One region of the Paracidovorax sp. MALMAid1276 genome, then DNA from elsewhere that is predicted to be linked to it. Evidence: predicted binding sites of a transcription regulator. Region 1 holds the regulator's gene; the other holds the start of a gene.

Region 1 (4,963 bases):
CGCAGCGCCACCAGCCAGCGCAGCGGGTTGAAGCCCGTGACCAGGCCGGTGGCCACCAGCACCAGGGTGCCGCCCCACAGCATGCCCGGCCCCAGCGCCTCGCCCAGGAACACATGGCCCCAGGCCACACCGAACAGCGGGATCATGAACGCTGAGCTCATGGCCGCCACGGGCGATACGTGCTTGAGCACGCGCAGGTTGAGCCAGTAGGCCAGCCCCGAGGTCACGATGCCCATCACGGCCACGGCCGCGAGCGCGCCCGGCGTGAAGCGCGCCTCGGGCAGGCTCCAGGCGGCACCGGGCAGCAGCAGCACCAGCGCGGCAGCGTGGATGCCTGCGGCAATGGACAGCGGCGACATGCGGTGGGTGGCGCGCTTCATCCAGGTGGTGGAGATGCCATAGCAGGCCGAGGCCGCCACGCACGCGGCCGCGGCCAGCAGCAAGGCCGGCGTGGGCTGCACCGGCCCCAGCTGCACGATCAGCGCCACCCCCGCAAAGCCGCAGAGGCAGCCCAGCCACTTGCGCGCGCTCAGCGTGTCTTCCTTCATCCATGCCGCAGCGAGCACGCCGAAGGGCACGGCCATGGTGTTGAGCAGCGAGCTGTACCCGGCAGGCAGATGCAGCGCCGCCCAGGCATACAGCAGGAAGGGCAGGGCCACCGTGAGCGTGCCCAGGCCGAACAGCTCGCGCCAATGGCGCCACGGCCAGTCTTCACGGGCGAGCCGCATGAGGCCGATCAGCGTGAGCGTGGCCAGGCCGATGCGCAGCGCGGCCATCACATTGGGGCCCAGCACCGGACTGGCAACGCGGATGAAGAGAAACGAGGCGCCCCACAGGGCAGACAGCAGCACCAGCTGCAGGAAGTGGCGGGTTTTCACCGGGCGCATTGTCCGGCACCCGCGCGGCGCCTGCTGACCAAGGTCAGGCGATTAAATGAGTGAAAAATGTGCTTTGCGCTTGTGCAGCAAGCGCTGATAGCTATATTTTTGGTAGCAATCGTGGCTGTAGCCTGTGTGACAAGGGCGCATAGGGACGCCATGTAGCCGGGGCGGGCGGTCTTGATTTGATAAAAAATTGATAGCTGCCAGCGCTTTATGGATAAGCGCTGCAGGCTAAAAAGACCCAAATAGACCAGACATACAGGCCCCGATCACAGGCTACTTGCGTACCTCATCCACCATCGCGCGGAAGTCGTCGATGTCCTCGAAGCTGCGGTAGACGCTCGCAAAGCGGATATACGCCACCTTGTCCAGCTTCTTGAGCTCGCGCATCACCAGCTCGCCAATGCGGCCGGAGATGACTTCGCGCTGGCCCAGGTTCAGCAGCTTTTCTTCAATGCGTTCGATGGCGTTGTCGATCTGCACCGTGCTCACGGGCCGCTTGCGCAGCGCCAGGTTGAACGAGGCCAACAGCTTGCCCCGGTCGTATTCGATGCGGCGGCCGTCCTTCTTGACGATGGCCGGAAAGCTCACCTCCGGCCGCTCGTAGGTGGTAAACCGCTTGTCGCACGCGCCGCACTGGCGGCGGCGGCGGATGAAGACCCCATCCTCAGACACCCGCGTTTCAACGACTTGCGTTTCGAGGTGGCTGCAGAAGGGGCACTTCATGATGGTGGCCGAGGCTCCGTCTCAGCGGTAGACCGGGAAGCGGGCCGTCAGGGCGTTGACCTTCTCGCGCACGGCAGCGATGTTGGCCTCGTCGCGCGGGTTGTCCAGCACGTCGGCAATCAGGTTGGCCGTGATGCGGGCTTCCTCTTCCTTGAAGCCGCGCGTGGTCATGGCGGGGGTGCCAATGCGCACGCCGCTGGTCACCATCGGCTTTTCAGGGTCGTTGGGGATCGCGTTCTTGTTGATGGTCATGTGGGCGGCGCCCAGCACGGCCTCGGCTTCCTTGCCGGTGATGCCCTTGGCGCGCAGGTCGACCAGCATCACGTGGCTTTGGGTGCCGCCGCTCACGATGCGCAGGCCGCGTGCGGTCAGCGTCTCGGCCACCACCTTGGCGTTCTTGGCCACTTGCTCTTGATAAGCCTTGAACTCGGGCTGCATGGCTTCCTTGAAGGCCACGGCCTTGGCCGCGATCACGTGCATCAGCGGGCCGCCTTGCAGGCCGGGGAAGATGGCGCTGTTGATGGCCTTTTCGTGCTCGGCCTTCATCAGGATGATGCCGCCGCGCGGGCCGCGCAGGCTCTTGTGCGTGGTGGACGTGACCACGTCGGCGTGCGGCACGGGGTTGGGGTACACGCCCGCAGCGATCAGGCCGGCGTAGTGGGCCATGTCCACCATGAAGATCGCGCCGATTTCCTTGGCGACCTTGGCGAAGCGGGCGAAGTCGATGTGCAGGCTGTAGGCGGATGCACCAGCCACGATCAGCTTGGGCTTGTGCTCGCGGGCCTTGGCTTCCATCGCGTCGTAGTCAATGGCTTCGTTCTTATCGAGGCCGTAGCTGACCACGTTGAACCACTTGCCCGACATGTTCAGCGGCATGCCGTGTGTCAGGTGGCCGCCTTCGGCCAGGCTCATGCCCATGATGGTGTCGCCGGGCTTGAGGAAGGCCAGGAACACGGCCTCGTTGGCAGAAGCGCCGCAGTGCGGCTGCACGTTGGCCGCATCGGCGCCGAAGATCTTCTTGACGCGGTCGATGGCCAGCTGCTCGGCCACGTCCACATGTTCGCAGCCACCGTAGTAGCGCTTGCCGGGGTAGCCCTCGGCGTACTTGTTGGTCAGCTGGGTGCCCTGGGCCCACATCACGGCGGGGGAGGCGTAGTTTTCGCTGGCGATCAGCTCGATGTGGTGCTCTTGCCGGGCGTTTTCGGCCTCAATGGCGGCAAAGAGTTCGGGGTCGGTTTGTTCGACGAGGATTTTGCGGTCGTACATGGTGTTGGCAGTCCTAAGCTGAGAGCGTGGATATGGCCTTTTCATGGTGTCCGTTGTCCCGCAAAGGCAGTGGCTGCAAGGCGCTCACCGCAAGCCGCACCGCTGTGCGGCGAGGATGTGCAACGCGGCAGACGCTGCCTTTGCGGGGCAACCCTTCGGGCAAGGCAGCAAACAGCCGCACTCGTCGTTGCGCGCCTTGCACAGGCTCAAGCATGGGCTGCGGCCCGCGCCTGGATTGCGACTGTTTGCTGCCTTGCGGGCACCATGAAAAGGCCATATACACGCTCTTGATGTCCCTTGAAACAAGGGCTGCCCAGGCGAACGGCTGAACGCGGCAGGAAGAACCTGCGCGGCACGCTTCCCAGTGGTTCACAAGGGGCGGACCCTTGCCGGTTTCCACGTCAGCGGCGGCATCGTTGCGATACCGCGCCTATCGCCAGTCGCGTACCCCGCTAGTGTAGCTGACCCCGTGGTGGCCCAAGCGGCGTGCCGGGTTCCCAGGCTGCGCCATGGGCAGGCCTTGCGCAGTTCAAAGACCCGACAGCAAGGCCACTTTTTCGCCGGCCGGGGCGGCCGGTGCAGGCACCGCCAGGGGCGCGGGTGCTGGGGCGGGGGCCGCCGCGGGTGCCACGGCAGGCACCACCTGGGGTGCGGCCTGCGCAGACAGCGTGGGTGGCGGATTGGTGGGCATGGCGCGCCCATTGGCAACCTGCCTGAGCCGGAAATGCTCTGCCAGAACCTTGGCGGCATAGCCACCATCGTCGGGAAGATTGGCCGCGCCCACGTAGTAGCGCAGCCCGCCTTCGACCGAGCCGGCGCGCGCAATGCACTCCTGCAGCACCTTGACGCCCACACGCAGGTTGGTCACGGGGTCAAAGGCTGCGAAGTGGCCGCCGAAGCTCTCGTACTTGTCGGTGTGCACGCGGGTCATCACCTGCATCAGGCCCTGCGCACCCACGGCGCTCTGGGCAAAGGGGTTGAAGCTCGACTCGATGGCCATGATCGCCAGAATCAGCGTGGGATCGATCTTGGTGCGTTCACCGATGTCATAGGCCTCCGCCACGAGCACGCTCAGCGGCTCGGGCGCCACGCGGTACTTCTTGCTCAGCCAGAACGTGACCGCAGCCTGCGCCTTGGGCAGGTCCTTGGGGTTGGCGGCAGTGGCGCGCTCGCTCGCCTCGGGCTCCACGGTTATGCCCAGCGTTTCAAGCTGGCGCGTACGCAGCCAGTCCATCAACTGTTCCTCGCCAGCCTGGCGCAGGTCGGGGCGCGCAGTGAGCGCAATAACGACAAAGGCAACGGCCAGCCCGATCAGGGCAAAGCTGTTGTGGGTGATTTCAAGAAAACCTTCGGTCACGTCGGCCACGAAGGTTCGTACGCCGGAGACGATTTTTCCTGACGCTGTCATAGCTCTTCCTTTCTGAGGCACAGCAGGGGAAGAGGACAGTCTGTGAAGACTGCGCCTGCCCGGCAAGTCGCCTGGATTGGTACGCCAACAAGTGGGACGGCACGTCTGTGGCGTGCTCGGGTCGCCCTGTTTGAATTAGCCGGGTTCGGCAGCGGGTTGGGGTTTTTACTAGCCCCGTTTTTGGGGCAGGCGGATTCTAGAAGTTCTCTAAATGCAGAGTCAATACTAATAAACAAGTTTTATAGATGTATTTGTTATGAAAAATCTGTAAAAATCTACAGCTTTACGCGCTTCTTGGCGTTCGGTGGCGGGCCGCAGCGGTTGTTTCTGTGACGGCCCGATGTCAAATTCAATCGTTCTGAAGCGCGTCATTGAGAACGCCGTTTGAATTGGAGTCGTGACTTTGATAAGGTTCGTGGGCCTGTCAGAGTTCAGGCATCGCCAGACGAAGCAAAGTCTCCCGCCGAGGGCATTCAGTGCCAAGGTGCAGCAGATGCAGCTTCCATGGCAACCCCTTGGAGGCAATCCCTTGCCTCCCCGCCATGCGGACGTTCTTCTCCGCATGTCGACCGATGGCAAAGACCGTTGTGTCAGCCGTCAAGCCCGGCAGGCAGGCCCCATGGCCCGTCCGCCGGGCTTTCTTTTTTGCCGTCGCCTATCGCTCCTCGCTGGGCGTTCCGCG
Region 2 (4,963 bases), on a different contig from region 1:
TCCTTCAGGTGCTGCAGCAGGTTGACCGAGCCGAGGTTGCACACGGCGGTCTCGGTGTCACTGGTGTTCAGCGTGATCTCGGTGCACAGGTTGGACGAGTGCACCACGCCGGCGTGCTGCTGGGGCGAGCGCACGTTGCAGGCGTCCTTGAAGGTGATCCAGGGGTGGCCGGTTTCGAACAGCATCGTGAGAATCTTGCGCCACAGGTCGGTGGCCTGCACGGTCTTGCTGGGCTTGATCTCGCCGCGGGCCGCTTTCTCTTCGTAGGCCACGTAGGCCTTTTCGAAGTCGGCGCCGAACAGGTCGTGCAGGTCGGGCACGTTGGAGGGCGAGAACAGCGTCCAGGTGCCCTTTTCCATCACGCGGCGCATGAACAGGTCGGGGATCCAGTTGGCCGTGTTCATGTCGTGCGTGCGGCGGCGGTCGTCGCCCGTGTTCTTGCGCAGCTCCAGAAACTCCTCGATGTCCAGGTGCCAGGTTTCCAGGTAGGTGCAGACGGCGCCCTTGCGCTTGCCGCCTTGGTTCACGGCCACGGCCGTGTCGTTCACCACCTTCAGGAATGGCACCACGCCCTGCGATTCGCCATTGGTGCCCTTGATGTGCGAGCCCAGGGCGCGCACGCGGGTCCAGTCGTTGCCCAGGCCGCCGGCAAACTTGGACAGCAGGGCGTTTTCCTTGATGGACTCGTAGATGCCGTCCAGGTCGTCGGGCACGGTGGTCAGGTAGCAGCTGGACAGTTGCGAGCGCAGCGTGCCGCTGTTGAACAGCGTGGGCGTGCTGGACATGAAGTCGAAGCTGGAGAGGACTTCGTAGAACTCGATGGCGCGCGCTTCGCGGTCGGTCTCATTGAGCGCCAGGCCCATGGCCACGCGCATGAAGAAGGCCTGGGGCAGTTCGATGCGGGTCTTCTTGACGTGCAGGAAGTAGCGGTCATACAGCGTTTGCAGGCCCAGGTAATCGAACTGCAGGTCGCGTTCGGCCTTGAGCGCGCCGCCCAGGCGGTGCAGGTCGTACTGCTTGAGCAGACGCTCGTCGAGCAGTTCGTTGTCCACGCCCTTCTGGATGAAGGCGGGGAAATAGTCCTGGTACGCCTGGCCCATGTCGGCGTGGGCCACCTCGCGCCCCAGCACCTCGCGCACGATGGTGTGCAGCAGCAGGCGGGCGGTGGCGTAGGTGTAGTCCGGGTCCTTCTCGATCAGGGTGCGGGCCGCCAGGATGGAGGCCTTGTAGACCTCGTCCATGGGCACGCCGTCATACAGGTTGCGCATGGTTTCCGCAACGATGGGTGCGGCCTGGATGTCGGCGCCGAGGTTGGCGCAGGCCGACTCGATGAGCCCGTGCAGGCGCAGGATGTCGAGTTGCACGCGCTGGCCGTTGTCGATCACGTTGAGCACAGGCGTGGCGGGTGCCAGCTTTTCCTGGTGGTGGGCGCGCTCTTGCGTGCGGCGCTCGCGGTACAGCACGTAGGCGCGGGCGACTTCGTGGTGCTCGCCGCGCATCAGGCCCAGTTCCACCTGGTCCTGCACGTCCTCAATGTGAAAGGTGCCGCCGCCGGGGCGCGAGCGCATGAGGGCGCGCACCACGTTCTGGGTGAGCGTGTCCACCACTTCGCGCACGCTGGCCGAGGCTGCACCCTGCGTGCCGTGCACTGCAAGAAACGCCTTCATCATCGCCACCGCAATTTTTTGCGGCTCGAACGGCACCACTGCGCCATTGCGGCGAATGATCTGGTAGTGCGTCAACGGGTGGCCGGTTTCGGACGCCGCGGCCGCGGCCTGCGGCGCGGCCTGGCCGGTGGTTGTGTGGGATGGGGAAGGCGTGTTCAAAGCAGCTTGCATGGGTGTCCTCTTCTGTGGGCTGTCTGGGATGGGCGTGCGGCTTGAGGCGCCGTCGCATGGGAGAGAGTCATGCGCCGACATTCAGTCTGGCGCACACTATATATGGTGTGTCGAATGCGTTCAAGACACTACCGGTAGTGTACCGCCGTGTTCGCGCCCAAAAATGAAACAGCCTGTGCAAAGGGCTGGATGAAGGCGCCGCGCGGGCTCGGCGGACAGCGTGCCAGGGCTTGAAAAGTTGCGGCCATGGCACGCAACGGCGGGCGATGCCGGCGGATTTCGCCTGCAAACCCGCACGGCATCACGGGCCCCAGGTCGTGTGCGTTTGCACAAAAAAATTTTTGCTATCGATGCCGCCTGCGCGGGTGGGGGTCGATGTTCACGCCGGTGGTTGAACGTCGAGCGGGAAATACCCCGCCGGCCAGCCCAGCAGGCGCTGCAGCGTCCGCCAGTCGAATCCGGCGCCAGGGTCGTGCTTGCGGCCAGGGGCGATGTGTTCGTGGCCGGCGATGTGGCGCACGGGATAGCGCAGGGCAATGTCCTGGCACAGGGCTGCAAGCGCGGCGTACTGTTCCGGCTCGAAGCGGTCGCCCTCCAGTCCCTCCAGTTCGATGCCCACGGAATCATCGTTGCACTGATCGCGTCCGCGATAGTGCGATTGGCCCGCATGCCAGGCCCGCCGGTCACAGTCGACGAACTGCCAGAGCCCCCCCGCGCGGTCGATAAAGAAGTGCGCCGAAACCTGCAGCCCGCGAATGCTCTGGAAGTAGGGGTGTGCGTCCCAGTCGAGCGTGTTGGTGAACAGCTGCTGCACGGCCCCGGTGCCGAACTGCCCCGGCGGCAGGCTGATCGAATGGACGACGATGAGGTCGACCGGTGCGTTGGCGTCAGGGCGAGGCCCCTGATTGGGAGATGCCAGGTGCTGAGCGCCCCGGTGCCAGCCGCCGTCCCAGGCTTCAGCCGATGTCTTCATGCGGGTCGGAGTCGGTGGGTGCAGCGATGTTCAGGCGGGCAATGCGGTAACGGATCTGCCGCAGGCTGATGCCCAGCCGCGCCGCCGTGGCGGTGCGGTTGAAGCCCGCTTCGCGCAGTGCGCGGATGAGGATGTCGCGCTCCTGCTGGTCCAGCCAGGCCTGCAGGTCGCTGGGCAGGGCCACGGTGCTGCCCAGCGTGGCCGGAGCTGGGGCCGCCGTGTCCGCAGCCGCAGCCGTGGTGTCGGTCGCTGCTGCGCCGGGGGGGAGGGCCGCGGCGGGCCGGTGGGCGCGGGTTGCTGCCGGGTCCGCACCGCCTGCGGGCGCATCGACATGCAGCTCCTCGCCGTCGCTCAGTGCCACGGCGCGGTGCAGCAGGTTCTCGAGTTCGCGCACATTGCCGGTCAGCGGGTGTGCGGCAATCGCGTCCAGCGCAGCGGGGGTGAGTGCCGGCACGGGCATGCCGGACTCGTGCGCGATGCGTGCAAGCAGCGAATGGCACAGCGCGGGCAGGTCTTCGCGCCGCTCCCGCAGGGGCGGGATCACGATCTCGATCACGTTCAGGCGGTAGTACAGATCCTGGCGGAATCGGCCGGACTGCACATCGGCGGCCAGGTCACGGTGGGTGGCGCTGACGATGCGCACGTCCACGGTTTCCTCCTGCGTGGACCCCAGCGGGCGCACGCTGCGCTCCTGGATGGCGCGCAGCAGCTTGGACTGCATTGCGAGGGGCAGGTCGCCGATCTCGTCCAGGAAGAGCGTGCCGCCGCGCGCGGCCTGGAAGTAGCCGTCCCGGTCCTGCGCGGCACCGGTGTACGAGCCCTTGCGCGCGCCGAAGAATTCCGCCTCCAGCAAGTTCTCGGGAATCGCCCCGCAGTTCACGGCCACCAGCGGGCCGTCGGCGCGCTGGCTGCTGGCGTGCAGTGCGCGGGCCACCAGTTCCTTGCCGGTACCCGACTCGCCGTGAATGAGCACCGGTGCCATGCCCCGGGCCACCTTGGCCACGCGTTGCTTGACGTTGCGCATGGCCTCGGACTCGCCCACCAGCCGGTCGAGCGCGGCATTGCCGCCCGGCACATCTGCCGCAGCGGCCGATGCCCCTGATCGGCCCGACGACGGGCTGCGCGTGCTGCGCGGCGCGGGCACGCCGCCCGTGCCCTGCACCGCGGAGGCCACCACCAGGCGGAACTGCTTGAGGTCCACCGGCTTGGTGAGGTAGTCGAAAGCGCCTGCGCGCAGGGCCTCCACGGCGTTCTCGGCCGAACCATAGGCGGTCATCACCACGCAGCGTTCGCGGCGCTGCTGGTCGCGCAGGTCTTGAAGCAGCTCCATGCCGAAACCATCGGGCAGGCGCATGTCGGTGATGACGGCGTCAAACCGGTGTGCGAGAAGCTGTTCGCGCGCCTCCTGCACGGAAGACGCCGTATCCACGCGATAGCCTTCGCGCAGCAGCGTGAGCTCGTACAGCGTGCGCAGATCGGGCTCGTCGTCCACAACGAGGATGGAAGCCGGAGAGGAGGCGGATGTACTCATGTCAGGGTTGGATGGCGTTGCGCAGGGAGCCGGTGCGTCCTAATGGGCGGTAGTTCCTGTCTACACCACGATGGTGTCGAACAGCGTGGCCGGGTCGCTGGGACGGGTGATGCGGCGAAACGCCACGGTGAAGGCATTGCCGCCCACCTCGCCGCGCGCGGTGATGCGATGGACCCGCTGGTAGCTGATGGATGCCCCGTGGCGCTGGCAAAGCTCTCGGCAAATGTACAGGCCCAGGCCGCTGGAGCGGCTCTCGGACGAGAAAAACGGCTCGAACAGATGCCGCTCCACCGACTTGTCCATCGGTGCGCCGTCGCTCCAGACCTGCAGGCTCACCTGACCGCTTGGGGTGGTGCGGGTGGAGATGGCGAGAGAGTCGTGGGCCGAGCCCATGTAGCGCAGCGCGTTGTCCAGCAGATTCACCAGCACGCGGCGCAGGTGCTCGACATCGAACTCCACGTGGGTGCCGCTGGCTTCGAGCTGCACCTGGGCGCGGCGCACAGCGGGGTCGTGGGCCTGCCAGTCGTTCCAGATCTGCGCGACCGTGTCGTCCAGCGCCAGCGTGGAGGCCGGCGCGTGGCTGATCTGGTGCTGCACGCGCGCGATGTCCAGCACTTCCTC

Evidence for each region. Region 1 encodes NrdR, which represses ribonucleotide reductase genes. Its sites were predicted from a motif close to CACNANATNTNGTG; they were not measured.
Region 2: ACOQFS_RS16780 (ribonucleoside-diphosphate reductase subunit alpha) is a predicted target of NrdR. The motif match lies at 1,933-1,946, and genes of this name have one in related genera.

Annotation. Positions count from the first base shown of each region.
Region 1 covers NZ_JBMIRS010000182.1:3,605-8,567, reverse strand. Annotated here, with positions in the region: gene ACOQFS_RS12870 (DMT family transporter) at 1-887, opposite strand, end outside; gene nrdR (transcriptional regulator NrdR) at 1,158-1,607, opposite strand; gene glyA (serine hydroxymethyltransferase) at 1,629-2,873, opposite strand; ZMP/ZTP riboswitch at 3,178-3,327, opposite strand; gene ACOQFS_RS12855 (transglycosylase SLT domain-containing protein) at 3,403-4,281, opposite strand.
Region 2 covers NZ_JBMIRS010000206.1:14,514-19,476, reverse strand. Annotated here, with positions in the region: gene ACOQFS_RS16780 (ribonucleoside-diphosphate reductase subunit alpha) at 1-1,838, opposite strand, end outside; gene ampD (1,6-anhydro-N-acetylmuramyl-L-alanine amidase AmpD) at 2,218-2,811, opposite strand; gene ACOQFS_RS16770 (sigma-54-dependent transcriptional regulator) at 2,795-4,342, opposite strand; gene ACOQFS_RS16765 (two-component system sensor histidine kinase NtrB) at 4,403-4,963, opposite strand, start outside.